Regions from separate parts of the Rhodococcus sp. PSi06 genome, predicted to be linked through region 1. Evidence: predicted binding sites of a transcription regulator. Region 1 holds the regulator's gene; the other holds the start of a gene.
What was found. The regulator HspR, encoded in region 1, represses chaperone genes until heat shock. The targets are predictions, from matches to a motif close to ANNTGAGTNNNNNNNACTCANNT.
Positions count from the first base shown of each region.

Region 2: a site for HspR is predicted at 3,883-3,905, ahead of clpB (ATP-dependent chaperone ClpB). Genes of this name have one in related genera too.

Region 1 covers NZ_JBHNYO010000001.1:106,796-116,350, forward strand. The annotation lists gene ACFI9K_RS00560 (MFS transporter) at 1-246, shown strand, start outside; gene ACFI9K_RS00565 (MarR family winged helix-turn-helix transcriptional regulator) at 243-647, shown strand; gene ACFI9K_RS00570 (FAD-binding oxidoreductase) at 665-1,411, opposite strand; gene ACFI9K_RS00575 (heat shock protein transcriptional repressor HspR) at 1,638-2,054, opposite strand; gene dnaJ (molecular chaperone DnaJ) at 2,054-3,229, opposite strand; gene grpE (nucleotide exchange factor GrpE) at 3,261-3,908, opposite strand; gene dnaK (molecular chaperone DnaK) at 3,905-5,749, opposite strand; gene ACFI9K_RS00595 (Pro-kumamolisin, activation domain family protein) at 5,995-6,558, opposite strand; gene treS (maltose alpha-D-glucosyltransferase) at 6,802-8,982, shown strand; gene ACFI9K_RS00605 (hypothetical protein) at 9,131-9,555, shown strand, end outside.
Region 2 covers NZ_JBHNYO010000004.1:256,226-265,780, reverse strand. The annotation lists gene ACFI9K_RS07845 (hypothetical protein) at 1-103, opposite strand, end outside; gene ACFI9K_RS07840 (DUF5666 domain-containing protein) at 188-1,159, opposite strand; gene clpB (ATP-dependent chaperone ClpB) at 1,280-3,826, opposite strand; gene ACFI9K_RS07830 (globin domain-containing protein) at 4,018-5,181, shown strand; gene ACFI9K_RS07825 (hypothetical protein) at 5,199-5,870, opposite strand; gene ACFI9K_RS07820 (DUF2277 domain-containing protein) at 5,986-6,264, opposite strand; gene ACFI9K_RS07815 (TetR/AcrR family transcriptional regulator) at 6,287-6,862, opposite strand; gene ACFI9K_RS07810 (cytochrome P450) at 6,951-8,348, shown strand; gene dinB (DNA polymerase IV) at 8,349-9,536, opposite strand.

The sequences.
Region 1 (9,555 bases):
GGAGTAGCGTCCGCCATCGCGTCGACCAGCAGGCAGGTGGGTCAATCGCTCGGTGTGGCCGTCGTCGGGTCGATCGTCACCGCGAGCATCGTCGGTGAGATCTCCGACGGCTTCACCGCTGCCGCAGTGCCCGCGTGGTTCGTCATCGCGGGCGCAGGCGTGGTGGTCACCGTTCTTGCTGTGGTCACCACCGGCCGGTGGGCTCGGGCGACCGCCGATCGAATCGACCAGCCGGTGCTCGTATGACCGCCTCGGAGGCGGCGCTCGTCTGGCGCGAGATGCGCACGCTGATGCTCGAGAAGCACGACACCCGACGGGCCGTCGCCGATGCCACCGGCATGAGCTTCCTGCGGGCGAAGCTGCTCACCAAGCTCCTCGCGGGTGACCGAACAGTGACCGAACTGGCCGACATCCTCGCGTCCGATGCGCCGTACGTGTCGCTCAACGTGCGCGAGCTCGAGAAACGCGAATTGGTGATCCGCACCGAAGACCCCGACGATCGCCGACGCCGCATCATCGGACTCACCGACGCCGGTCGCACGCTCGCCGAGAAAGCCAGGACCATCGCCGACGCCCCGCCGCCGGAATTCACGGCGATCCCTGCGGAGGATCTCGCGCATCTGCGACGGATTCTGCAGCTTCCCTGATCGTTCGACAACGCGCCTCAGCGGCGGATGTCCTCGGGTGGGGTACCGGTCTCGACGAGTGCGCGCACGGTCGCCGCTTCCATACCCGGGGATCCGCACACCAGGATCTGGCGATCCGGGAAGGGCCCCTGGGTGGCGACGACGTCGGCCACACTGCCTTCCCAGCAGTGCTCGGGCTCGAAGAAGGCTGTGGTCGAACCGATTTCGGCGTGTATGCGATCGTTCCATCGATCCGACGCCCACGGCTCGTGCAATTGATCGACGACGGGAACAACGGTCAACCACGGCAGTTCCGAGGCCATCAACCACAGCATGTCCCCGGCATACAGATCACGAGGCGACTTACCGCCGTAGAACAGCGTCACGTTCGGCGGCTGCTCCCAGCGCGTGAGATCCAACAGAATCGCCCGTAGCGGTGCCAAACCGGTGCCGCCCGCGATCATCACGACATCGCGACCGGAATCGTCGACATGCAGACCGCCCTGCGGATCGCTGATCTGCCAGACATCCCCTGGCCGAGTTTCGTTGACTATCCCCCCGCTGACCCAGCCCGCCGGCACCGCGCGAACATGGAATTCGAGCTTGCCATCGAGCGAGGGTGGCAGTGCGGGCGAGTAGCGCCGCGTCAGTGCAGCGTTCTGGGGAACCGTGACCGACACCGACTGCCCGGCCCGGAACGGAATCGCGGCGCCCTCGAGCCGAACCACCGCGAGGTCGTTCCGAAGGCGATGGTACTGAACGACTGTCGATTTCCACCCCTGCATGGCGACCAGGATAGGCGTCGGTACGGGGTGTCTCGCAAACGCGCGCGGTTCGCCGATGCCGGTACCGGTGCGCAAACGCGCGCGCCTTTGCTGAACGCTCGCGAAATAGTGAACGAATCCGCGCGCGCCTTTGCTGAACGCTCGCGAAATAGTGAACGAATCCGCGCGCACCTGACAAATGCGCGCGCGTTTGCGAGAAAGTGAGCGGATGACGCGGAGAACGAACCTAGCGCTGGTGCTTCGGCTTCCAGACGACGAGGGCATTGCGCTGAATCGGCACCAGGTCGCGTCGGTAGCTCGCGTGCACGGTAGCCAACTCCTGAGCCATTTCGCTGATGCGAGACTGCAGGGCCTCGACCTGATTCGTGAGCTCGATGATGCGCTTGATTCCGGCGAGGTTGACGCCCTCGTCCTGCGAGAGTCGCTGCACTTCACGAAGCAGAGCGACGTCCCGCGGAGAGTAGCGTCGCCCACCGCCGGTGGTGCGGTGCGGAATGACCAGGCCCAGTCGGTCGTATGTGCGCAGCGTCTGCGCGTGCATACCGGCGAGCTGAGCCGCCACCGAGATCACGAAGATCTGGGCGTCGGGATCAGCTTGTCCGCCTGCCGCTTTCGCAGAGCCGCCCTCGGGAGGCACCGACATCACACACCAGCCCACCCGGCCCGCGGGTCGAATCCGCTGGCCTTCTCGACTTCCAAATAGGTTTTCAGAGCGTCGGTAGCAGCATCGTCGAGTTTCTGAGGGACGGCAACCTTGACGGTCACCATCAGGTCGCCGGGTCCGGACTTCTTCGGAATGCCGCGTCCGCGTACCCGCAGCACCCGGCCGTCGACGGTTCCCGGTGGCACCTTGACGCCGACGCGACCGTCGAGAGTGGGCACCGACAGTGTGGTGCCGAGCACCAGCTCGCCGTAGCTCACCGGAACGGTCACGGTCAGATCGTCGTTGTTGCGACCGAACACCTTGTCGGGCTTGACCCGCACGGTGACGAACAGATCTCCGGACGGTGCTCCGCGTAGCCCGGCCTCGCCTTGACCTGCGAGCCGTACTTTCTGACCGTCGCTGATGCCGGCCGGCACTCGCACGGTGATGGTGCGGGTGCGGTTCTGTACTCCGGTACCACGGCAGTCGACGCACGGGTCGTCGATGATGGATCCGGTGCCGCGGCAGTCGTCGCACGGCTCACTGAAGCCGAACGCACCCTGGTTCCGGTTCACCACACCCTGCCCGTTGCACTTGGGGCACACGCGAGGACTGGTTCCGGGCTTGGCACCGCTGCCGTGACACGTGGTGCACGACGACGGGCTGGTCAAAGGCAGAGGAATCGTGACACCCTGCGCCGCCTCACGGAACTGCAGCGAGGTTTCGGTCTCGACATCTCTGCCGCGTCGGGGACGATTGCTCTGCGTGCGCTGCTGCGCGCCACCGCGGTTGAACAAGCCACCGAACAGGTCGCCGATTCCGCCGTCGCCGCCGCCTTGGCCGAAGATGTCGCCCACATCGAAGGTCTGACCGCCGCCGCCGAATCCGCCTGCGCCGGGCGAGAATCCACCGCCGCCGCGGCTTCCGAACCCACCCGAGGCGAACAGCCGTCGGGCCTCGTCGTACTCCTTGCGCTTGGCTGGGTCGGCCAGAACGGCGTGGGCCTCACTGACCGCCTTGAACCGGTTCTCGGCCGCGGCGTTACCGGGATTGGCATCGGGATGGTTGTCCCGCGCCAACTTTCGATACGCCTTCTTGATTTCTTCTGCAGATGCGCTGGAAGAAACGCCCAGCTCCTTGTAGAAGTCCTTCTCGATCCACTCCCGCTGGCTCACCGGGCGTTTCCTCCTCTCGCGCTATCTCTGTTTACTGCTCGTCGGACGCAGGTGCGTCCGATTTCTGTGTTGCCGTGTTCTCGCCAGCACTGTCGACCACGCCGACCATCGCGGTACGCAGCACACGCTCGCCGAGCTTGTAGCCCGGACGCATCAGCGTGCCGACGACCGGATTGCTGCCGTCGCCCTCATGGGAGACGGCCTCGTGAATGGCCGGGTCGAAGGCGTCGCCCTCGGCTCCGAAGGTGCTCAGACCGATGTTCGAGAACACCCCCGCCAGCTTGTCGGCCACGGACTTGAGCGGTCCGGTTTCGAGATCGCCGTGCTGGCGAGCCCGCTCCAGATCGTCCAGGACGGGGAGCAGCTGGGAGACGACGGACGCCTTCGCATTCTCCGCTCCCGTCTGCTTTTCCCGATCCGTGCGGCGACGGTAGTTGGCGTACTCCGCCGACACGCGCTGCAGATCTGCGGTGAGTTCTGCAACCTGCGTGTCGCGCGGATCTTCCACTACCTCGGCATCGACGGTCCCTTCGTCCACCGAGCCGGGCTGGGGCGCAGTGCCGGTGCCCGCGAGGGGCTCCGGAACTGCGTCACCTTCCCGTACTTCACCGGTCTCGGGATCGATCTTTCGCTTGTCCACGAAAGTGACCGGTTCCTGCTCGGTGTTCTCCGACGTCACTTCTTGTCCGTGTCGTCGGCGGGCTCGTCGACAACCTCTGCGTCGACAACACCGTCGTCAGCGGCCTGCGCGCCACCCTCTGCGCCGCCCTGCTCCTTGGCCTGAGCCTCGTAGATGGCGGTGCCGAGAGCCTGCGACTCGGTCGAGAGCTTCTCCACGGCGGTCTTGACTGCCGAGATGTCGCTGCCCGCGAGAGCCGTCTTGGCGTCGGCGATGGCGGTTTCGACGCGTCCCTTGAGCTCGGCGTCGACCTTGTCCTCGTTGTCCTTGACGAACTTCTCCGTCTGGTGCACGAGGGACTCGGCCTGGTTGCGGACCTCGGCCTCTTCGCGACGAGCCTTGTCCTCGTCTGCGTGAGCTTCCGCGTCGGCGACCATGCGGTCGATCTCTTCCTTGGACAAGCCGGAGCCGTCCTGGATCTTGATCGTGTTTTCCTTGCCGGTGCCCTTGTCCTTGGCCGTGACGTGCACGATGCCGTTGGCGTCGATGTCGAAGGTGACCTCGATCTGCGGGACGCCGCGAGGGGCCGGGGGCAGCTCGGTCAGCTCGAACGAACCGAGGAGCTTGTTGTGCGAGGCGATCTCGCGCTCACCCTGGAAGACCTGGATCTGCACCGAGGGCTGATTGTCGTCAGCGGTGGTGAAGGTCTCGGAACGCTTCGTCGGGATGGTGGTGTTGCGCTCGATGAGCTTGGTCATGACGCCACCCTTGGTCTCGATACCGAGGGACAGCGGCGTGACGTCGAGGAGCAGAACGTCCTTGACCTCACCCTTGAGCACACCGGCCTGCAGTGCAGCACCGACGGCCACGACCTCGTCCGGGTTGACGCCCTTGTTGGGCTCGCGTCCACCGGAGAGCTCCTTGACCAGCTCGGAGACTGCGGGCATACGGGTCGATCCACCGACGAGCACGACGTGGTCGATGTCCTTGACGGCGATGCCGGAGTCCTTGACCACTGCCTGGAACGGCGCACGGGTGCGGTCGAGCAGGTCGGAGGTGATCTTCTGGAACTCCGAGCGGCTGAGCTGCTCGTCGAGGAAGAGCGGGTTCTTGTCCGCGTCGACCGTGATGTACGGGAGGTTGATCGAGGTGCTCTGCCCGGAGGAGAGCTCGATCTTCGCCTTCTCGGCGGCCTCGCGCAGACGCTGCAGCGCCATCTTGTCCTTGGTCAGATCGATGCCGTTCTGAGCCTTGAACTTGTCGACGAGCCAGGTCACGATGCGCTCGTCCCAGTCGTCGCCGCCGAGGTGGTTGTCGCCGGACGTCGCACGAACCTCGACGACGCCGTCGCCGATTTCCAGCAGCGAGACGTCGAACGTGCCGCCACCGAGGTCGAACACGAGAATGGTCTGCTCGCTGTCGCCCTTGTCCAGGCCGTATGCGAGAGCTGCCGCGGTGGGCTCGTTGACGATGCGCAGCACGTTGAGGCCGGCGATCTGGCCGGCTTCCTTCGTGGCCTGACGCTGTGCGTCCTCGAAGTACGCGGGAACGGTGATGACCGCGTCGGTGATTTCCTCACCCAGGTAGGCCTCGGCGTCGCGCTTGAGCTTCTGCAGCGTGCGCGCGGAGATTTCCTGAGGGGTGTACTTCTTGTCGTCGATCTCGACGGTCCAGTCCGTGCCGACGTGGCGCTTCACGGAACGAATCGTGCGATCGACGTTGGTGACCGCCTGGTTCTTCGCGGGCTGGCCGACCAGCACTTCACCGTTCTTGGCGAAAGCGACGATCGACGGGGTGGTGCGTGATCCCTCGGAGTTGGCGACGACAACCGGTTCGCCGCCCTCGAGGACGGACACGACCGAGTTGGTGGTCCCGAGGTCGATACCGACCGCACGAGCCATAATGTTTCCTCCTGTTATTGCGTGGATTCAGTCCCTGGGTGAGCGAACTCCGCTCAAGTTTGCACAACGGGATCTTCTCCGTCAACTTCCAACTTGAGCCTCATCCACTCAAGGCTGCTGACCTGCACAACGGAGGGTGTGGCTGATTTGTTCCCGGGAGCGACTGCGCCCCCCCTTCACAGCAGTACGCCGCGACGATCACGGGGATCGTCGCGGCGCAGCGGGAGGGAAGTCGAGACCCGGAACTACTTTGCAGGCTCCTCATCAGGCTCGGGGATGCAGTTCACGCTGAGCAGTCCGGCGGTGATGTTGTTCATGAAGTCGGCGTCGAGCGCGCTGGCGAAGGCCGCGGCACCGGCGGGACGAGCGACCCATTCCCGGTCGGCGGACGGCACGGTGTACGTCGCCGCATCGCCTGCCTTGATGGTCTTCTCGTTGTTCTGGCCCTGGACGCCCGGCAGTGCGCCGTAGTTGACGTTGACGTTCGACGCGTCGTCCTTGCCCTTGTTCGTGACCTTGACCTCCAGCGCGGCGAAGCCGCCATCGGGTGCCTTGTCGGCCTTGGTGTCGCAGACAGCGGCCATGGAGACCACCAGGTCGGGGCTTTCGAGGACTGCGGAGCCCAGAGGCATCGCGGGCGCGGGCTCGGTCGCGGGCTCCTCGGCCGAGGCCATGGGTACGAGGACGACCGCACCGATGCCGGCGGCCAGGGCGGCCGTCGAGGCCAGGATCGATGTGCGGGCAAGACGTCGCATGGACAACTCCTGTAGCTGAGGGGGAATGTGACCCATGGGTCTGATGTGACTCATGGGGCAGTTGGTACTCAACTCACTATGGCCTATCCGAATCAGACATTCCACACCAGGCGGTCTCGATTCGATGACGTTCGCATATCGAAGGAAAACGGCCCGATGAATGACATCGATGTAGTTCGGCGTAGGTTTCACCGGTCCGCGGGGAAGGTTTCACCGTTCGGCGAACAGGGGAACCACAACCCTGCGGATCGGCCGCGCCCTACGTAGGGTTGAGGAAAAGCGAGGCTACGGAGGCACATGGATCCCGAAGTGCAACACGAACCGAGCGAGATCACCTACGACGAGAAGTTCTACCCGGCTCGGCCGAAACCACTTCGTCCCTCGGTGCGCCGCGCCAACCGCAGCAACAGCCCCACTCCCGACAGCGAACCGGTTGCCTCGAACCCGGAATACGTGGACTGGCTCACCGAGCAGTCCATGTTGCGCGACGCCAAGCTGATCGCCGAGCAACTCTCGGGCAAGGGCAGCATGTGGCAGAACCCCTATGCCGATCCAGATCCCCGCGCCGCCGTCGAGCGCGCACCGGTGTGGTTCACCGCGTATCCCATCTCGGTCATCAACGCTCCACAGACGAGCTTCCTGAGCACCCTCGGCGACGAAAAGCTGTGGCAAGCGTTCTCCGAAATCGGCGTCACCGCAGTGCATACCGGACCGGTGAAGGTGGCAGGCGGTATCCACGGTTGGCGGCCGACCCCGTCGGTCGACGGCCACTTCGACCGCATCGGTATGCAGATCGATCCCGCGTTCGGCTCGGAAGAAGAGTTCCGACGGCTCTGCGTGGTGGCCTCGGCGTACGACGGCATCGTCATCGACGACATCGTCCCGGGCCACACCGGCAAGGGTGCCGACTTCCGCCTGGCCGAAATGGCCGTGGCCGACTACCCCGGCATCTATCACATGGTCGAGATCGAACCTCAGGATTGGCATCTGCTGCCGCGAGTGCGCGCAGGTGCCGATTCGCAGAACATCGACGCCGAGGCCGAGGCCAATCTCGCCCGCGCCGGCTACATCATCGGTCAGCTGCAGCGAGTGATCTTCTATGAGCTCGGCGTGAAGGAAACCAACTGGAGCGCAACACCTCCCGTCGTCGGCATCGACGGCGTCGAACGCCGTTGGGTGTACCTGCACTACTTCAAGTCCGGGCAGCCGTCGATCAACTGGCTCGACCCATCCTTCGCCGGCATGCGATTGGTGATCGGCGACGCGTGTCACTCGATCGCGGATCTGGGTGCGGGCGCACTGCGCCTGGACGCCAACGGTTTTCTCGGCGTCGAACGCCGGGTGGAGGGACCGGGTTGGTCCGAGGGTCATCCACTGTCCGAGGCCGCGAACCACCTGATCGCCAGCGTGGTGCGCAAGATGGGCGGGTTCACCTTCCAGGAGTTGAACCTGACGATCGACGACATCAAGGCCATGGGTACCAACGGTGCCGACCTGTCCTACGACTTCATCAATCGCCCGGCCTACCAACACGCCCTCGTCATGGGGAACACCGAATTCCTCAGGCTCACCATGACTCTGGCCCGTGATCACGGAGTGGATACGGCATCGCTGGTGCACGCGTTGCAGAACCACGACGAGATGACGTTCGAGCTCATTCACTTCGCCACCCTGCATGCGGAGGACGAGTTCACCTACGGCGGCGAGACGGTCAAGGGCTGCGACCTGGGCGATCGCATTCGCGGGGAGCTGACCGATCGCCTCACCGGGCGCTGGGCACCGTACAACAGAACGTTCACCACCAACGGAATTGCCTGCACAACAGCAAGTGTCATCACCGCATCCCTCGGCATTCGCGATCTCGACCGAATGGACGAGGCGGACATCGAGACGGTCAAGCGGGCCCACCTGCTGTTGGCGATGTACAACGCGTGGCAGCCGGGTGTGTTCGCCCTGTCCGGCTGGGATCTGCTGGGCATCTTGCCCATCGACGCCGCTGAGGTAGACGACCTCATCCGCGAAGGTGACACCCGGTGGATCAACCGTGGCGCTCACGATCTGATGGGGTACTTCCCCGAAGCAGTCCGCTCCGAGTCCGGTATCCCCCGCGGACGCAGCCTGTACGGATCGCTTCCCGAGCAGCTGGCCGACCCACAGTCGTTCGCACGCCAACTGGCGCGAATCATCGAGCTGCGCAAGCGGTTCGGTATCGCCACGGCGCAGCAGATCGACATTCCGACGGTCTCGCACAAGGGACTGCTCGTCATGGTGCACGAGCTGAGCCAGGGAATCATCCAGGCCACGGTGCTCAACTTCTCGTCCGACGAGATCAGCGCAACCATTCAGTCCAAGCACCTGGTGCCGGGCACATGCGCCATCGATGTGTACGACGACAACGAGATCGCGACCGTGGACGAGCTGAACAGCTTCCCGATGACGCTGCGACCGTACGAGGGCGTGGCGGTGGTGCTGCGCTGAGTCGGCGACCCGTCACCTCGGCCGGATAGACTGCAGCACCGTGGCCGAAGAACCGAACGATCCGACACCCAACAGACCTCGGCCGACACGTCCGCAGCCTCCGAGGCCGGATGTGTCCGTCGAGCCTCTTCGGCCGCGGCACGAGCCCATGCCGTCGATTCTTCCGAGGCTGGCGACCGCACTGTGGACGTCGACAGCAGTACTGGTTCTCGCACTGGCGGCAGTCATCGCGCTGAATTGGGAGTCCGTACTTGCCGGCGTGGAAAGCGCAGTCTCACAGCAGGATTCGACAGCGTCGGCGACGGACGTCCGTAACACCGCCTCGGCGACACTGCTGTCCAGCGGTGCCGCGTCGGCGATACTGGTGCTCCTCGGATTCGTAGCCCTGAATCTGCTGCGCGGCGCGGCGACGTCATCCAAGGTCCTGATGGGTGCAGTCGGGATCTTGACCATCGGTGCGGCCGTCACGTTCTCGAGCTTCGTATCCGACGCTCCCGCGCTGGTCGGCGGGGCGCTGCAGTGGGGACCGTTCGTCATTGCAGCAGTGGCAGCCGCTGCGACCGTCGTCGCCCT
Region 2 (9,555 bases), on a different contig from region 1:
GCCGCAGCCGCCCGGACCGATCTCGCTTGGACCTGTCGATGTAGAGCAGGGCCACTGCACCTATCAGTGCAATCGCCGCCAGGCCGAACCACATTGCCGTCATCGCGAACCACCTTAATCGACATCCACGCCGTCACTGCCCAACACCACCGGGCACTGTGAACGATCCCTACGACAACGCGCCTTGTTATCCGCCGAGATTCGGAGTCTCGATGATGACGTTCGCGCGAATCGTTCCGTCCTCGACGGCCTCTCCCTGCACCACGACGAACGCACCGACCGGCAACGACGCCAGGTCTGCACCGGACAGTGAAATTATCTGGGTCTGCGGCGTCGTCTGCACCGTGATCGGAGCACCGTCGATGCCGTCGAGCGTCAGACTCGAACCGTCGTTGGCCTTGATCGTTCCCACGGAGGAACCGAGCTGACCGAGGATCTCGGGAATGCCACCCGGGACGAGTCCCGGCGTGGTCGTCGCACCCGATTCGGTGGGGCGCGGAGTGGTCGTCGGCGCACTCGACGGCGAGGGCCGCACGGACGTCGACGGAGCAGTTGCGGTAGCGGGTTCATCGGACCGTCCGCCCAGAAAAGCGATTCCCGCGGCGACGACCACGGCCAACACCACGAACCAGAGCAACACCAGAAACCAGGGACGCGGACTCTTACTGCCCGAGTCGGTGGCGAACGGCTCCTCCGGCGGCGGCGTACCCCCGAACTGTTGCGGTTGATCGAACTGCTGGGTGTGTCCGAACTGCTGGGTGTGTCCGAACTGCTGCGTCTGCCCGTATTGCTGCGTGTGCCCGTACTGCTGCGTCTGCCCGTAGGCCTGGTTGGCAGCCGCCTGGTCCTGCGGGTCGAACGGTGGAAATGCCTGCGTCGGCTGGTAGCCCGGCGGATAGGCCTGTGGATCCGGATTCGGATACGCCCGATTCGGCTGTTCACCCGGCGGATAGGCCTGCGGATTCGGGTATGCGTGCGTCGGATAAGCCTCCGTCGGCTGGGCATCCGGGTACTGCTGGGCATCCGGATATTGCTGGGTATCCGGGTAGTGCTGGGCACCTGGGTGTCCGTAGTCCTGAGTCGGCTGGGTCGAGTCCGGCTGCTGCGCCGCGTCCTGCCCGCGATCTCGGGGTGCTCGCGGGTCGTCCGGATTCGTCATGCCACGAGGGTACCTACCCGAAGAATCCCCAGGTGGCGCGAGTGGAGCCCGCGGAACGATCCAATTGCGAGAGTGCAGCGCACAACGGGCCCGCTCGCGCGGGCCCGTTGTGACTTGTTGCTAACCCAGGATCAGGCGTTCACCATCGGGGCTTGCGTTGACCGACACCACGTCGCCGTCCTGTACGTCTCCGGCGAGCAGCAGTTTCGCCAGTTGATCGCCGATGGCTTGCTGAATCAGTCGACGCAGTGGCCGGGCACCGTAGAGCGGGTCGTAGCCGCGTGCGGCGAGCCACATCTTCGCCGGCGACGACACCTCCAGCGTCAACCGTCGCGCGGCGAGACGCTTGGTGAGGAAGCCCAGCTGGATGTCGACGATCGATTCGAGCTGGTCCTCGGACAAGGCGTCGAACACCACGACGTCGTCGAGGCGGTTGACGAACTCCGGCTTGAACGAGCGTCGCACCGCGTCCATGACCTGATCCTTGTTACCGCCGGCCCCCAGATTCGAGGTGAGGATCAGGATCGTGTTGCGGAAGTCGACGGTCCGGCCCTGGCCGTCGGTGAGGCGGCCTTCGTCCAGCACGGCGAGCAGGATGTCGAACACGTCGGGGTGCGCCTTCTCCACCTCGTCGAACAGCACCACGGTGTACGGGCGCCTGCGCACCGCCTCGGTCAGCTGCCCACCGGCCTCGTAGCCCACGTAGCCGGGAGGTGCGCCGACGAGCCGAGCAACGGCGTGCTTTTCGCTGTACTCGCTCATGTCGATCCGGACCATCGCGCGTTCGTCGTCGAAGAGGAACTCCGCCAACGCTTTCGCGAGCTCGGTCTTACCGACACCGGTAGGGCCCAGGAACAGGAACGATCCCGTCGGACGGTTGGGGTCGGCCACACCGGCGCGGGAGCGTCGGACGGCGTCGGACACCGCTTGCACCGCGTCCTTCTGCCCGACGACTCTCTTGCCGAGCTCGTCCTCCATGCGGAGCAGCTTGGCGGTTTCACCTTCGAGCATCCGGCCGGCAGGGATTCCGGTCCAGGCCGCCACGACATCGGCGACGTCGTCCGGGCCCACCTCCTCCTTGAGCATCACGTCGCCCTGAGCAGGCGAGTCCTCGGTCTTGGCCGCGAGCTCCTTCTCGAGCGTCGGGATGCGTCCGTACCGAAGCTCGGCGGCTTTGCCGAGATCGCCGTCGCGTTCGGCGCGATCGGATTCTCCTCGCAGGTTCTCGAGCTCCTCCTTCAGCGACCGCACCGAGTCGATTGCGTTCTTCTCGTTCTGCCACCGCGTGCTGAGCTCGGCCAACTTCTCCTGCAGGTCGGCGAGTTCCTGGCGCAGCTTGTCCAGGCGAGACTTCGACGCGTCGTCGGTCTCCTTGGCCAGTGCCATCTCCTCGATCTCGAGGCGACGCACTGCGCGTTCCACCTCGTCGATTTCGACGGGCCGCGAGTCGATTTCCATGCGCAGACGCGACGCGGCTTCGTCGACGAGGTCGATGGCCTTGTCGGGTAGGAACCGAGCGGTGATGTATCGGTCGCTCAGGGTGGCCGCGGCGACCAGCGCGGAGTCCGTGATCCGGACGCCGTGGTGCACCTCGTAGCGTTCCTTGAGTCCGCGCAGGATGCCGACGGTGTCTTCTACCGAGGGTTCACCGACGTAGACCTGTTGGAAGCGGCGTTCGAGGGCGGCATCCTTCTCGATGTACTTGCGGTACTCCTCGAGGGTCGTTGCACCGACGAGCCGCAGTTCACCGCGGGCGAGCATCGGCTTGATCATGTTGCCCGCGTCCATCGCGGATTCCCCGGTCGCGCCGGCTCCGACGATGGTGTGCAGTTCGTCGATGAAGGTGATGACCTGGCCTGCGGAATTCTTGATGTCGTCGAGCACGGCCTTGAGCCGCTCCTCGAACTCACCGCGGAACTTCGCGCCGGCGACCATCGAACCGAGGTCGAGCGAAACGACGGTCTTGCCGCGCAAGCTTTCGGGAACGTCCCCGGCGACGACCCGCTGGGCAAGCCCTTCGACGATGGCTGTCTTGCCGACGCCGGGTTCGCCGATGAGCACCGGGTTGTTCTTGGTACGCCGAGACAGGACCTGCACGACACGCCTGATTTCGGTGTCGCGACCGATCACGGGGTCGAGCTTGCCTTCTCGGGCCAGTGCGGTCAGGTCGGTGCTGTACTTCTCGAGCGCCTGGTAGGTGTTCTCCGGATCGGCACTGGTTACACGGGCGCTGCCGCGGACGGCTTGGAAGGCGTCGCGCAACTCGTTCGCTCCGGCACCATGGCCGGAGAGGAGCTTGGCGACGTCGTCGTTGCCTGTCGCAAGGCCCACCATGAGGTGCTCGGTGGAGACGAACTCGTCGTCGAGTTCGGTGGCCAGGTGTTGCGCTGCGGTGATCGCGGCGAGGGTTTCACGGCCGAGTTGCGGAGTGGTGGTCGAACCGGATGCCGAGGGCAGCCGATCGACGAGGTTCTGCGCTTCTCGACGCACCGTTGCGGGATCGACGCCGACGGCCTTCAGCAATGGTGTGGCGATGCCGTCGGTCTGATCGAGCAACGCCACCAACAAATGTGCCGGACGAATGTCCGGGTTGCCGGCCGCGGATGCGGCCTGCAGGGCAGCGGACAGCGCTGCCTGCGACTTCGTGGTGGGAGTGAAACTGTCCACCGGTCACCTTCTTTCTCGGATCGGTTCTTGCGTGTCGATGGGTACAACCATAGACAAGTTGAGTCTGTTCCGCTCAACCTTGGTTTTCTTGTGCGCGTTCGACTCGATCGGTCTACCTTGGTGTCCGTCGACAGTGGGCTGTGTCATCGGTGGCGAATCCGATGGCGAATCGGTGGGGTGGAGGTTTTTCGATGCTCGATGCTCGGACGATCTCCGTGGTTCGTACCGGCTTCAAGTCGGTTGTCGCATCTCCGGACGGCCCAGCGCGCCTCTCGAGGTCCTTCTACGCCCACCTCTTCGCCGAGTATCCCGACTTTCGATCTCTGTTTCCCGCTTCGATGGACGCGCTCCGCGAACACTTCGTCCTGGCCCTCGGCTACATCTTCGAGCACCTCGACGACGACAGCCGCGTCGAACCGTTTCTCCAGCAACTGGGCCGAGACCATCGCAAGCACGGCATCTCCGGCGCGCACTTCCGCGCGGGCAGCTCGGCGTTGATCAGCGCGTTCCGTACGTTCGCGAGCACCGAGATGTGGACCGACGAGGTCGAGACGGCCTGGCACGACGCTCTGACCGTGGTGAGCAACGCGATGGCCGCCGCCGCGGACGACGACGAACTACCGCCCTACTGGAGTGCCACCGTCGTCGAACACCAACGGCTCCTCGACGACCTCGCGGTGGTGCGATTGAAGACCGACGGCGAGATCCCGTACTTCCCCGGGCAGTACGTCAGCGTGCAGATCCCGCAGCGACCCAAGCTGTGGCGCTATCTGTCGCCGGCCATTCCGAGCAACCCGTACGGCGAGATCGAGTTCCATGTTCGACGCGTGTCCGGTGGCTGGGTATCGCCGGCAATGGTCACCGAAACGGCCGTGGGCGATCGTTGGCTGATCAGTCCGCCGCTGGGCGGCATGCACGTCGATCGGGCCGTTCGCGAGGACGTGTTGATGATCGCCGGGGGCACCGGGCTGGCACCGTTGCGCGCGCAGGTGATGGAAATGGCTCAGCGAAGCAACAATCCGCGAGTGCACCTGTTCGTCAGCGGTACGTACCCGTGCGATCTGTACGACCTGGATACTCTGTGGCAGTTGTCGCTGTCCAACCCGTGGCTGACGGTGGTGCCGGTGACCGAGGAGCTCGAGGATCCGTGGTGGTACTCGGGCCGGCCTCGCGAACTACCGTGGGGAATGCATCACCGCCTGCACGGTGCGGTGGGCAAGGTGGTCACCCAGTTCGGCTCGTGGGCCGATCGACAGATTCAGATCTGCGGGTCGCCGTCGATGGTCCGCACCACCCTGTACGCATTGCGCAGGGTCGGCACTCCGATGGAGCACATTCAGCACGATCCGTTCTGACTGCGCTGCACCACCTTTCAGCTGGACAGCGATTTCGGCGGCGCGTCCTCGACGATCCCGCCTGCCACCAGCCGCGGAGTCCAGGCCTCGGTGACGAGCCGGCCGTCGCCGGTGATGATGGCATCGGGATCGGGGTCGATCAGGATGGGATACCCGGTATCGGCGGTCGCCGCGACGTTCTGAACCAGCAGACCGTTCTCGATGGTGTAATACACGTGCACCGGCTGCAGATCGCCGTCGAAAGCCCATGGGCGACCGATGAAGATCACGGCATCGCCGGATTCGTCCAGTACCGACACCGAGCCGTCGTGTTCGAGTTGCAAGCTCCACTGGGGCGGCATCGTCGTCGCGAACGCGAATCTGTGCGGTGCCTGCGGAGCGAGAAGGTGGATCATCAAGAGCGCGCCGTCGTGCGGATCTCGCTGCGGCACAATCACTTCGTAGGATCCACACTCGTAGAACCTGGATCCGAAGGGCCCGGGGATTCCCGTACCGAGATCGCCGGCAATGGCCAGTTCGAGCCGGATACAGCCGGAGCCGTTCTCGGCTCGAAGGGTGATCCCCTCCGAAGGGTGCGGTGTGGGCGACTCGTCTCGCGGGGCGTAGGACAGCACCGCACGCAGCAGTGGCTCGACCACCTCCGCGTCACCGTCTCGTGAATCGAACGTTCGTCGTCGACGATCCGCCATCTCCACCCCCTCCGCCAGGCAAACCAGTGTGCCACCGAGGTGCCGATCTCGCGACGAATCTGCTCGAAACCATCCGTTCGATCGGCATCGGCCCTGGAGAAACCTGCCGACCGCGCTAGGACCCGCCGGCCTTGGCGGCAATTCGGGCCTGCACCTCCGGACGCCGCAGCGGCGGCACCGTGGGAGGGGGCTGACGCCGCTCCGGGAGTGCATCCAGGAGCCGATGCGTCGTCGCGGTCACCTCGGCAACGGCCAGCTCGAAGGCGTCGCGGGTGGCGTCGGACGTTTTCTGAACTCCACTAATCTTGCGGACGTACTGCCGCGCGGCTGCTTCGATCTCGTCGTCGGTCGCGTGCGGTTCCAACCCGCGCAAGGTGGTGATGTTTCGGCACATACCTCGACGATAGACCCGCAGCTCACACCTCGAGAAGCCCCGAGAGCGCGCGTAGACACACGTCGCGAACCTGCTCGCGGTCCAGCGTTCTCCGCTCCACCCAGTCCAGACATACCGCTCGCACGAATGCGATCCAGCCGTGCAACGCGGTTCGAGTCAACTCGTCTTCCGCGTACGCCGCAGGTAGCGCGGCGAGGATCCGCTCCTGCTGAACGGCGAACTCTCGCGTCAGGATGTCGTTGATGCGAGGGTCGCCGAGCAACGCTCCCCGGTTGACGGCCCGCAGGCCGTGCGCATGCTCGTCGGAGTAGGCGATGTACGCGTCGAGACCCGCTGCGACCTGCTCGAGAACCGGCAGCGAGGTGTCCGGCGCGGTGACGTCGAGGTTGCGCTCGGATTCCGTGCGCACTATCTCGACGAAGAACTCTCGCTTGGACGGGAAGTAGTGGTACATCAGCCCGCGCGAGACTCCCGCCCGATCGGCGACCTCCTCGATCCACACATCCTCGTACGGCCGCTCGGCGAACAACGACGAGCCGATCTCGAGCAATTGCGCACGACGTTGCGCCGGCGTCATGCGCTTACGGGGTGTGGTCATGGGCTTCGAAGCTTACTTGACACCAGTTCAACAGTGAGTACGGTCACTATTGCACACCGATTCAACAAACTCGGACCATGGAGCGGCGATGTCGACACAGTTCGCGGTGCGGAACGGCTCGTTACCGCATCCTCCCTACCGGCTGCCGGTTCTCGGCGACGTCGTCGGCGTCGATCCCCGCACCCCGATTCAGGACTCGACCGTCCTGGCCGCCCGACTCGGCCCGATGTTCGAGCGCGAAATTCTGGGGCGACGCTTCGTCTTCGCTTCCGGTGCCGACGTGGTGGGCGAGCTGTGCGACGAGAAGCGCTTCGAGAAGTTCCTGCCTCCGGGAGTGGAGAATCTGCGAGACATCGGGGTGGACGGGCTCTTCACCGCCTACAACCACGAGCCGAATTGGCAACGCGCCCATGATCTCCTGCGTCCGGCATTCACCGCAGGTGCCATGCGCGGATACCACGAGATCATGGTCGACGTGGCCGACGATCTGATCGAGCATTGGGAAAGCCGTTCTCGCAGTGGTGCGTCCACCGACGTCTCCGCGGACATGACCAAACTGACGCTCGAGACCATCGGACGCACCGGTTTCAGTTACAGCTTCGGCTCGTTCGCGCGCGCCGAGCCGCACCCCTTCGTGGCCGCCATGGTCGGCGCACTGACCTACAACCAGCGGCGGTCACTGCTGTCCATCCCCGCGTTCGCAAAGCCCTTGTTCGTACGGTCCGACCGCAGATACGCACAGAACAAGCAGTACTTGGCCGATGTTCTCACCGATGTCGTGAGTACCCGACGCCGATCGGCGGAGGACTTCAGCGACCTACTGCAGATCATGATGGATGCTGCGAAAGATGCCGACAATCCGAATGCATTGAGCGAAGCCAACATCGGATACCAGATCCTGACGTTTCTGATCGCCGGCCACGAGACCACCTCCGGCGCGTTGTCTTTCGCGTTGTACTACTTGGCGAACCACCCGGAGGTCTTCGAACGCGCCCGCGCCGAGGTGGACGAGGTCTGGGGCACCGGCAAGCCCGAGTTCGGCCAGGTTCCCAAACTGCGGTACGTCCGCCGAGTCCTCGACGAATCGCTGCGTCTGTGGCCGACGGTTCCCGCGTTCGGACGCGGTGCGCGGGCCGAGACCGTCATCGGCGACGATTACCGCATGGCGGCCGGCGACTGGGCCGTCGTCCTGGTGACGGCGCTGCACCGAGATCCGGTGTGGGGTGACCGTCCGAACGACTTCGACCCCGACAATTTCCTACCCGATCGCATCAAGGCACGCCCGGCACACGTGTACAAGCCGTTCGGCACCGGCGAACGTGCATGCATCGGAAGGCAATTCGCGATCCACGAGGCCGTCCTGGTACTGGGTACCATTCTGCAGCGCTTCGACCTGCAGGCCGATCCGTCGTATCGTCTGAAAGTCCAGGAGCGCCTGACCATGATGCCCGAGGGCTTCATGGTGCAGCCCACCGTTCGACGGTAATCAGTCCGGCAGAAGGGGCACCGAGATTCCCGGGTCTCGGCCGAGCAACACCCCGCGAGTCAACGACGTGGAACCGAACTTCTTGTGCACCCCGTCGAGGGCTCGATCGAGAGCAGATGCCTCCGGCGGCGTGCGCACCGACGGCGCGTCGAACTGCAGTTCCAATTGCTCTGCGCCGCCCTTGTCGATACTGGACACGGTGACACCGACCAGGGTGATGCCCTTCTCCGCGATCAGCGGAGCAGCATCGCGAAGAAGTTCGAGAGCGGCATCGAGGATATCCCGGGTATCGGCAGTGGCACGGTCGAGAGTGTGCGACCGGGTAGCGCGAGTGAAATCGGCGAAACGCAAGCGCAACATGACCGTTCGGCCAGTCCTTCCCGCGCCGCGCATGCGGTGCGTAACGCGATCCACGAGCCCGATCAACGATGCCTCCACCTCGGCCGCATCGTGCCGACCGCGGCCGAGTGCGCGCTGGGCACCGATGGAACTACGCGATTTTCCGGGCTGGACGCGTCGGGGATCGCGGCCCATGGCCAGCGCATAGAGATGCGCTCCCGCGCCTTTACCCAACACCGACGCCAAGGACCGCTCGCCGTAGGCCGCGATGTCGCCGACGGTCCTGATGTCGAGAACGTGCAGCTTCTCGGCGGTCACCTTTCCTACGCCCCACAGCCTTTCGATATTCAGGGGATGCAGAAATTCGAGTTCGCCGCCGGGAGGCACCAGCAGCAGACCGTCCGGCTTGGCGAAAGCACTGGCCACCTTCGCCAGGAACTTCGTGGTGGCGATCCCGACGGTGATGGGCAGCCCCACCTGCTCGGCGACGTCGCGGCGGAGTTGCTCGCCGATCGAGGCGGCACTGCCCGCTATCTTGCGCAACCCGCCGACGTCGAGAAACGCCTCGTCGATGGAGATCCCCTCCACCAGCGGTGTGGTGTCGTGAAAGACGTCGAACACATCCTTGCTCGCCTGCGAGTACGCCTCCATCCGCGGCGGCACCACGATGGCCTGTGGGCACACAGCTCGGGCCTGACCGCCACTCATCGCGGTGCGCACGCCGAACGCCTTGGCCTCGTAACTGGCGGCGAGCACCACTCCCCCGCCGACGATGACCGGCTTACCGCGAAGCCGCGGGTCGTCGCGTTGCTCCACGGAGGCATAGAAGGAGTCGAGGTCGGCGTGCATGATGCTCGCCAGGCTCGGG